3 regions of the Kineococcus esterisolvens genome follow, and region 2 is predicted to be linked to each of the others. Evidence: predicted binding sites of a transcription regulator. Region 2 holds the regulator's gene; each other region holds the start of a gene.
The links. The regulator HrcA, encoded in region 2, represses chaperone genes, less so after heat shock. The targets are predictions, from matches to a motif close to GNTNGCACTCGGNNNNNCCGAGTGCNANC.
Positions count from the first base shown of each region.

Region 1: groL (chaperonin GroEL) is a predicted target of HrcA. The motif match lies at 1,545-1,573, and genes of this name have one in related genera.
Region 3: groES (co-chaperone GroES) is a predicted target of HrcA. The motif match lies at 1,267-1,295, and genes of this name have one in related genera.

Region 1 covers NZ_JBJLRI010000006.1:51,964-55,235, reverse strand. Annotated here, with positions in the region: gene ACRYR8_RS03975 (nucleoid-associated protein NapA) at 1-145, shown strand, start outside; gene ACRYR8_RS03970 (cold-shock protein) at 570-773, shown strand; gene ACRYR8_RS03965 (YceI family protein) at 800-1,390, opposite strand; gene groL (chaperonin GroEL) at 1,758-3,272, shown strand, end outside.
Region 2 covers NZ_JBJLRI010000002.1:94,665-97,936, forward strand. Annotated here, with positions in the region: gene dnaJ (molecular chaperone DnaJ) at 1-779, opposite strand, end outside; gene hrcA (heat-inducible transcriptional repressor HrcA) at 819-1,862, opposite strand; gene ACRYR8_RS01475 (DUF3097 family protein) at 1,995-2,876, shown strand; gene ACRYR8_RS01480 (DUF4870 domain-containing protein) at 2,959-3,272, shown strand, end outside.
Region 3 covers NZ_JBJLRI010000014.1:13,453-16,724, reverse strand. Annotated here, with positions in the region: gene rimI (ribosomal protein S18-alanine N-acetyltransferase) at 1-27, shown strand, start outside; gene ACRYR8_RS07000 (THUMP-like domain-containing protein) at 32-1,213, opposite strand; gene groES (co-chaperone GroES) at 1,450-1,746, shown strand; gene groL (chaperonin GroEL) at 1,840-3,272, shown strand, end outside.

The sequences.
Region 1 (3,272 bases), on a different contig from region 2:
CACGCGCTACTACCAGGTGCTCAACGCCCTCATCGACACCCCCGAGGCGCTGGAGCACGACCCCATGCTCGTCAAGCGCCTGCGCCGGATGCGCTCCAGCCGCCAGCGCGCTCGCTCGGCGCGCCGTCTGGGCGTGCAGCCCTGAGCCGCGCGGCCCAGCGGCGCCCGCGCCAGCTGGCGGCCCGCCGGGGGGCGCACCGCACCCGCCGCGGACCGGCCGGGGTGCTCCTGCTGGTGCTGGCCTGGGCGGCGCTGACGCTGCTGGTGGTCGCGGGGGCGGTGCTCGCGGTGCGCCGCCTGGCCGACGGGCTGCTCGGCGGCGCGGCGGGGTTGCTGTGAGCCGCTCCGGTGCGAGCGCTCCGGCGCGGCGAACCGGCCCGGCCGAACCCTGCCCCGACGGCCCCTCCCCGCACTAGCCTGGGCAGTGGTCGATCAGTTCGATGAGCACGTCCTGCACGGGGCCGGCACGTCGGGCGTCGCCCACGGCCTCACCGCCGCGGGCAGCGTGAGACCCGCCCCCGGGCCGATGCCGGGGACGTCCCGCTCGCTGCACCACCCAGGAGAACGCAATGGCTCAGGGCACCGTGAAGTGGTTCAACGCCGAGAAGGGGTACGGCTTCATCACCGTCGACGACGGCGGCGCCGACGTCTTCGTGCACTACTCGTCGATCGTCGCCGACGGCTACCGCTCCCTCGAGGAGGGGCAGCGCGTCGAGTTCGAGATCGGCCAGGGCCAGAAGGGCCCGCAGGCCGAGAGCGTCCGCGGCGTCTGAGGCGTCCGCCGCCGGCGGCCGCGCCCTCAGCCCGCGGTCGCCGGCACGGCGGAGATCTCGAACTCCAGCACGACGGTCTCCGAGATCAGCACGCCGCCGGTCTCCAGCGGGGCGTTCCACTCCACGCCCCAGTCGCGGCGGTTGATCCTCGTGGAGCCCTCGAAGCCCAGGCGCGTGGTGCCGAAGGGGTCCCTGGCGGCGCCGGTGTACTCGAAGTCCACCGACACGGGCAGCGTCACCGCCTTGATCGTCAGGTCCCCGGTGACGCGGTGGTCCGCGCCGCCGAGCGGGTGGACGTGCGTGGAGCGGAACGCGAGGTGCGGGTGCGCCGGGGCGTCGAAGAAGTCGTTGGTGCGCAGGTGCTCGTCGCGGTGCGGGTCCCGGGTGTCGATGCTCGCCACCTCGATGACGACCTCCACGCCGGAGGCGGCCGGCCGGGCGAAGTCCAGGTGGGCGCGGCCCTCGAAGCGGGTGAACTGCCCCCGCACCCTGGTCACCATGGCGTGCCGGGTGACGAAGCCGATGCGGCTGTGGGTGGGGTCCAGCACGTAGTCGCCCGACAGGTCGTCGGTGCGGCGCGTCTTCAGCGCCTGGATCCGCAGCGGCAGCTCGGACACGTCTCTCCTCGGATCGGTCCCGCCGGGGGCGGGACGGTCCTTCGAGGGTCGCAGCGGTTCGCTCGGGCCACCAGGCGCTGTTCGGGTGAGCTGTCAACCACTCGGGGTGACCCCCTCCCCGGCGTGCTCCGCGCCGGGGCCCCCGCCGGTGGGGGTTTGCACTCGAGGGGGGAGAGTGCCAACATTGGCGTTGGCACTCTCGAGTCGAGAGTGACAGCACCAGCAGCACCTCGACCCGGGAGCGAAAGCTCCGGGCCGGACCCGGTGAGGCCGCCGGCGCGGGGGACGTGACCCCGCCGCCGCCGGTCGTCCGTCGCGGGCACCGCTCCGGCCACCCACCGCCCGTCTTCTGGGAGGAACACCAGGCATGAGCAAGATCATCGCCTTCGACGAAGAGGCCCGTCGCGGTCTCGAGCGCGGGATGAACCAGCTCGCCGACGCTGTCAAGGTGACGCTCGGCCCCAAGGGCCGCAACGTCGTCCTGGAGAAGAAGTGGGGCGCCCCCACGATCACCAACGACGGTGTGAGCATCGCCAAGGAGATCGAGCTCGAGGACCCGTACGAGAAGATCGGGGCCGAGCTCGTCAAGGAGGTCGCGAAGAAGACGGACGACGTCGCCGGTGACGGCACGACGACCGCGACCGTCCTGGCCCAGGCGCTCGTGCGCGAGGGCCTGCGCAACGTGGCCGCGGGTGCGAACCCGATGGGCCTCAAGCGCGGCATCGAGAAGGCCGTCGAGGCCGTGACCGAGCAGCTCGTGGCCGCCGCCAAGGAGGTCACCACCAAGGAGCAGATCGCCGCGACCGCCGGCATCTCCGCCGGTGACGCCTCCATCGGTGAGCTCATCGCCGAGGCCCTCGACAAGGTGGGCAAGGAAGGCGTCATCACCGTCGAGGAGAGCAACACCTTCGGCCTGGAGCTCGAGCTCACCGAGGGCATGCGCTTCGACAAGGGGTACATCTCCCCCTACTTCGTCACCGACGCGGAGCGTCAGGAGACGGAGCTCGAGGACCCCTACATCCTCATCCTCAACTCCAAGATCTCCACGGTGAAGGACCTCCTCCCGCTGCTGGAGAAGGTCATGCAGTCCGGCAAGCCGCTGGTGATCGTGGCCGAGGACGTCGAGGGCGAGGCCCTGGCGACCCTGGTCGTCAACAAGATCCGCGGCACCTTCAAGTCCGTCGCCGTCAAGGCCCCGGGCTTCGGCGACCGCCGCAAGGCCATGCTCGGCGACATCGCCATCCTCACCGGTGGCCAGGTCATCTCCGAGGAGGTCGGCCTCAAGCTCGACACCGCGGACCTCGACCTGCTGGGCCGCGCCCGCAAGGTCGTCGTCACCAAGGACGAGACCACGATCGTCGAGGGTGCCGGCGACGCCGACGCCATCGCCGGCCGCGTGAGCCAGATCCGCGCCGAGATCGAGCGCAGCGACTCCGACTACGACCGCGAGAAGCTGCAGGAGCGCCTCGCCAAGCTCGCCGGCGGCGTGGCCGTCATCAAGGCGGGCGCGGCCACCGAGGTCGAGCTCAAGGAGCGCAAGCACCGCATCGAGGACGCCGTGCGCAACGCGAAGGCGGCCGTCGAGGAGGGCATCGTCGCCGGCGGTGGCGTGGCCCTCATCCAGGCCGGCGCCGTGGCGTTCGACAAGCTCGAGCTGACCGGTGACGAGGCTACGGGCGCGAACATCGTCAAGGTCGCCGTCGAGGCCCCGCTGAAGCAGATCGCCATCAACGCCGGCCTCGAGGGCGGCGTCGTGGCGGAGAAGGTCCGCAACCTGCCCACCGGTCACGGCCTGAACGCCGCCACCGGCGAGTACGTGGACCTGCTCGAGGCGGGCATCAACGACCCGGTCAAGGTGACGCGCTCCGCGCTGCAGAACGCC
Region 2 (3,272 bases):
AGGTCGTCGCCGCGGCGGGTGAAGACCGGGTGCGGGCGCTCGTGGATCTCCACGTACAGGTCACCGGGCGGGCCGCCGGCGGTGCCGACCTCGCCCTGGGCGGCGAGCTGGATGCGGGTGCCGGTGTCCACCCCGGCGGGGATGCGGATGGTCAGCGGCCGTCGGGCGCGCACCCGCCCCTCCCCGCTGCACTCCAGGCACGGCGAGGGCAGCACCGTGCCGAAGCCGTGGCACGTCGGGCACGGCTGGCTGGTCATGACCTGCCCCAGCAGGGAGCGCACCACGCGCTGCACCGAGCCCTGCCCGCCGCAGATGTCGCACGTCTCCGGTTGGGTGCCCGGCTGGCAGCAGGTCCCCTTGCAGGTGGGGCACAGCACCGCGGTGTCGACCTGGATCTGCCGCTCGCCGCCGAAGGCGGCCTCGGCCAGGTCCACGTCCACGCGGATGAGGGCGTCCTGGCCGCGCTGGGTGCGGCTGACCGGGCCGCGGCCGCCGGCGGCCCCGCTCTGCCCGAAGAACGCGTCCATGATGTCGGAGAAGCCGAAGCCCTGGCCGAAGCCGCCGGCCCCGCCGGGTGCGCCGCCGCGGTCGTACTGGGCGCGCTTGTCCGGGTTGGAGAGCGTCTCGTAGGCCTGGGAGACCTCCTTGAACCTGTCCCCGGCGTCGGGGTCGGAGGTGACGTCGGGGTGGAGCTTGCGCGCCAGCTTGCGGTAGGCGCGCTTGATGTCCTCCGCCGAGGCGTCCCTGCTGACGCCGAGGACGTCGTAGTAGTCGCTCACGAGGTGCTCAGGTCTCCCGTCGGGGGGTGGTCGGGTGGGTCACTGGGACAGGATGCGCGACACGTAGCGGGAGACCGCCCGCACCGCCGCCATCGTCGTGGGGTAGTCCATGCGGGTCGGACCGAGCACGCCGAGGCGGGCCAGGACCTCCCCCTCGCCGTAACCGCTGGTCACCACGGAGGTCTCCGGCAGACCGAGGTGGAGGTTCTCCGCGCCGATGCGCACGGTGAGCGCGCCGCGGTCGCCGCCGCCCTCCTCGGCCATCTCCTGCACCAGCCGCAGCAGCACCACGTGCTCCTCCAGCGCCTCCAGCACGCTGCCGAGGGAGGCGGCGAGGTCGGCGGCGCCCGATCGGACGAGGTTGGCGGTGCCGGCGATGACGACGCGCTCCTCCAGCCCGGCGCTCAGGCAGTCGCCGAGCGCGGCGACGACCTCGGCGGTCACCGCCATGTGGCCCGGCGGGCTGGCCTGGACGACGGCGGTGAGCTCCTCGCGCGCCTGCTTCAGCCGCTTGCCGGCGACGGCGGCGTTGACGCGGTCGCGCAGCACCGCCAGGACCTCCGGCAGCGACTCCACGTCCGTGGCCGAGCGCACGTCGACGACGCGCTGCTCGACGCGGCCGGTGTCGGTGATGAGCACCAGCAGCGCGCTGCGCCCGCCGACGGGCACCACCTCCACGTGCCGCACCGCCGCCCGCGACAGCGACGGGTACTGCACGACGGCGGCCTGGCGGGTGATCTGCGCCAGCAGCCGCACGGTGCGGTCCACGACGTCGTCGAGGTCGACGGCGCCGTCGAGGAAGGCCTGGATGGCGCGGCGCTCGGCCGGCGACATGGGCTTGAGGTTGGCGAGGCGGTCCACGAACAGGCGGTAGCCCTTGTCGGTGGGGATGCGCCCGGCGCTGGTGTGCGGCTGGGCGATGTACCCCTCCTCCTCCAGCACCGCCATGTCGTTGCGGATGGTGGCCGGGGACACGCCGAGGCGGTGCCGCTCGACCAGCGCCTTGGACCCCACGGGCTCGTGGGTCGAGACGTAGTCCTCGACGATGGCGCGCAGCACCGCGAGCCTGCGGTCGTCGCTCACACCCACCTCCGCTCCCCGTCCTCCGCGGGCACCCCACTGGCACTCGCCGGATCCGAGTGCCAAGTCTAGGCCAGCGGACCCGGTCAGCGCGCCTCCACCGCGCCGCCCGCACCGCTCGTTAGCGTGCCGCGGGTGAGCCCGAACGCCCGGTCCGCACCCCGCCCCGCCGACCGCTACGGCCGCGACGTGCTGTCCACGGACCCGCACCCGCGGCGCCCGACGCACCGCGAGGAGCCCGCCGCGCGCGGCCTCGTCGTCGAGGACGTGGAGACCGGCTGGGTGGGCGCGGTGGTGCGCGTGGAGAAGAGCGGCGGCGTGCACGTCGTCGTCCTGGAGGACGCCAGGGGGCGCACCCGCACCTTCCCGCTGGGCCCGGGCTTCTGGGTGGACGGGCAGCCCGTGCGGCTGGTGGCGCCCAGGGGGCCCGCCGCCCCCGCTGCGCCCACCCGCACCGCCAGCGGGTCGGTGGCCGTCGCCGGCGCCGCGGCCCGCACTGCGCGCGCCTCCCGCATCCTGGTGGAGGGCCGGCACGACGCCGAGCTGGTGGAGAAGGTCTGGGGCGACGACCTGCGCGTGGAGGGCGTGGTCGTGGAGCTGCTCGACGGCGTCGACGACCTCGACGCCGCGGTGCGCTCCTTCGGCCCCCGCCCGGGGCGGCGCATCGGCGTGCTGGTGGACCACCTCGTGCCCGGCAGCAAGGAGTCGCGCATCGTGGCCGCGGTCTCGAAGAACCCGCACGTGCTCGTCGTGGGCCACCCGTTCGTCGACGTCTGGCAGGCCGTGCGCCCCGAGCGCCTCGGCTGGGAGCGCTGGCCGGTCGTGCCGCGCGGCACCTCCTGGAAGCACGGGATCCTCGCCGAGCTGGGCTGGCCGCACGCCACGCAGGCCGACGTCGCGCACGGCTGGAAGCGGATCCTGGGCACGGTGCGCACCTACGCCGACCTGGAGCCGGCGTTGCTGGGCCGGGTGGAGGAGCTGGTGGACTTCGTCACGGCGGACGCGGCGGACCGCTGAGGCGCCCGTCTCCTCCCCTCGTCGCACCCGGGTCCACCCCGCGGGAGGACGACACCCGGCCCGCCCGCGCGGGAGGATCGACGTGAACCCGAACCCCGGCGACGCCCAGGAGGCCACCGTGAGCGACCCGCACCAGTCGTCCCGCCCGGACTTCACGAAGGACCCGCACGCCCCCGGCGCCGGCGGGGAGCAGCAGCCCGGCTGGACGCCCGGGTGGCGCCCGGGCTGGCAGCCCGAGCAGGAGGCGGCGCAGCAGCACGGTCAGCCGTGGCCGCCCCCGCAGGGCCCCGGCCGGCCGCCGCAGTGGCAGCAGAAGCCGCCGGTGTCGGTGCAGGACGAGCGCACCTGGAGCGTGCTCGCGCACGTGGGGACGCTGCTGCTGTGGATCGGCCTGCC
Region 3 (3,272 bases), on a different contig from region 2:
GCCCTCGTGATGCGCGCGCGGCTCTGACGACTCAGCCGATCGGCTCGACGACGAGCACCGACTGGCGCCCGGCCACCCGGGTCAGCACGATCGTCGCCGCCACCGAGCCCTTCAGGGCCAGCTGCTTGCGCAGCACGTCCGGGTCGACCGCGGTTCCGCGCTTCTTCACCGTCAGCGGCCCCACGTCGCGCTCGCGCAGGTGGCGGCGCAGCGCCTTGAGCCCGAAGGGCAGCACGTCCCGGACGGCGTAGGAGCGCGTGAACGGCGTGCTCGCGGGGCCGTCGGTGGTGACGTAGGCGATCGTCTCGTCCACCAGTCGGCCGCCGAGCTGCTCGGCGACGGCGCCGACCAGCCCGGCGCGGATGACGGCGCCGTCGGGCTCGTGCAGGTGCGAGCCCACGGGGCCGACGGCGGGGACGGGGTTGGCCGAGTCGTCCAGCTCGAAGCGCCCGCCGGCGCGCAGCACCAGGGCGCTGCGCGCCACGCCGGGGCGGGCCAGCGGCCCGCACCACAGCGCGGACTCCACCACGTCGCCGTCCACGGAGGTCCACTGCGCCTCCGCCCCGGCGGGCACCAGCTCGTGCGGCAGGCCGGGGGCGAGCTTGGCGCCGGTGGCGGGCACCCGCGCGGCGGTGGCGAGCACGAACGACAGCGGGGGCGAGGTGGCTTCGGGGTCGAACAGGCGCCTGCCGCCGGTGGTGCGCCGGGCCGGGTCGAACCAGGCCCCGTCACCGGGGCCCAGCTCGTCGACGACGCCGGCGGTCACGTCGGCGCAGCGGACCTCCGCGCGCCCGGCGAGGTTGGCTGCGGCCACCGCGGCCGTGCCCGGGTCGGCGTCCACGGCGAGCACGGCCAGGCCCGCGTCGGCCAGGGCGAGGGCGTCGGCGCCCACGCCGCAGCCGAGGTCGGCGACCCGCCGCACCCCCGCGCCGGCGAAGCGCTGCGCGTGCTCGGCGGCGACGACGGCGCGGGTGGCCTGCTCCACGCCGGCGGCGGTGAGCAGCAGCCCGTGCGCGCGGGGGCCGAGCTTGGCGGCGGCGCGCTCGCGCAGACGCGCCTGCGTCATGGCCAGGGCCACCAGCGCGGGTTCGTGCCCCTCGCGGCGCAGCCGCTGCCCCAGCGCCAGCGGGTCGGCCGGGCCGGCCGCGGTGAGCAGGTCCAGCAGCGCGCGCCCGGTGGGGGAGGTCAGCGCGGCGACGTCGGCGGGGTCCACCCGCCCGACTGTGCCAGCACCCCCACCCGGCCGGTCGCACCGCGGGGGGCGTCTCTGGCACTCGGGGAGTGGGAGTGCTAACTTCTGTCGCAGCGTCGGTGGCACTCCCCCGAAGGGAGTGCCAGCACGCGAGGCGGCGCCGCCCGGCACCCGCGACGACGGGCGGGCACCAGCTTCGCACCCGGCCACCAGTACGCCAGATCCGTACCGAGTACGCAGAAGGGGAGGGCCGCTCAGTGTCGGTCTCCATCACTCCGCTCGAGGACCGCATCGTCGTCAAGCCGCTCGACGCGGAGCAGACGACCGCTTCCGGTCTGGTCATCCCGGACACCGCCAAGGAGAAGCCCCAGGAGGGTGAGGTCCTGGCCGTGGGCCCGGGTCGCGTCGACGACAACGGCAACCGCGTGCCCGTCGACGTCGCCGTGGGCGACAAGGTCATCTACTCGAAGTACGGCGGCACCGAGGTGAAGTACGGCGGCGACGAGCTGCTGATCCTCTCGGCGCGCGACGTCCTCGCCAAGGTCGCCAAGTAAGCAGCAGCAGGACCTGACGCCCCGGGCGCCCGGCGACACCGGGTGCCCGGGGCGTCCGCCGTTGCCGCCAAGAGATCTGGAAGGAACACGCACATGGCCAAGCAGCTCTCGTTCAACGAGGACGCCCGCCGCTCCCTGGAGCGCGGTGTCGACGCCCTCGCCAACGCCGTCAAGGTGACCCTGGGCCCCCGCGGCCGCAACGTCGTCATCGACAAGAAGTGGGGTGCGCCGACGATCACGAACGACGGCGTCACCATCGCCCGCGAGGTCGAGCTCGAGGACCCGTACGAGAACCTCGGCGCGCAGCTCGCCAAGGAGGTCGCCACCAAGACGAACGACGTCGCCGGTGACGGCACCACCACCGCGACCGTCCTGGCGCAGGCGATGGTCCACGAGGGCCTGCGCAACGTGGCGGCCGGCGCGGCGCCGTCCGCCCTCAAGCGCGGCATCGACGCGGCCGTCGAGGCCGTGAGCGACGAGCTGCTCAAGCTCGCCCGCGACGTCGACGGCAAGGGCGACATCGCCCACGTCGCCACCATCTCCGCGCAGGACCCGGCCGTCGGCGAGCTGCTCGCCGACGCGTTCGACAAGGTCGGCAAGGACGGCGTCATCACGGTCGAGGAGTCCTCCACGACCGCGCTGGAGCTGGACTTCACCGAGGGCATGCAGTTCGACAAGGGCTACATCTCGCCCTACTTCGTGACCGACGCCGAGCGCCAGGAGGCGGTGCTGGAGGACGCGTACGTCCTCGTGCACCAGGGCAAGATCTCCACGGTCACCGAACTGCTGCCGCTGCTGGAGAAGGTCCTGAAGACCTCCAAGCCGCTGCTGATCATCGCCGAGGACGTCGACGGCGAGGCCCTGTCCACGCTGGTCGTCAACAAGATCCGCGGCACCTTCAACGCCGTCGCGGTGAAGGCTCCCGGCTTCGGCGACCGCCGCAAGGCCATCCTGGGCGACATCGCCACCCTCACCGGCGGCCAGGTCGTCGCCGAGGAGGTCGGCCTCAAGCTCGACCAGGTCGACCTGGACGTGCTGGGCACCGCCCGCCGCATCGTCGTCACCAAGGACGACACCACGATCGTCGAGGGCGCCGGCGCGTCCGACGAGGTCGCGGGCCGCGTCGCGCAGATCAAGGCCGAGATCGAGCGCACCGACTCGGACTGGGACCGCGAGAAGCTCCAGGAGCGCCTCGCGAAGCTGGCCGGTGGCGTGGTCGTCATCAAGGTCGGCGCGCACACCGAGGTGGAGCTCAAGGAGAAGAAGCACCGCATCGAGGACGCCGTCTCCGCGACGCGCGCCGCGATCGAGGAGGGCATCGTCGCCGGTGGCGGCAGCGCCCTGACCCACGCGGTGCGGGTCCTCGAGGGAGCCCTGGGCAAGGAGGGCGACGAGGCCACCGGCGTGAAGCTGGTGCACCGCGCCGCCACCGAGCCGCTGCGCTGGATCGCCGAGAACGCCGGTCACGAGGGCTACGTCGTGGTCGAGAAGGTCCGCGACCTCGAGCCCGGCAACGGCCTGAACGC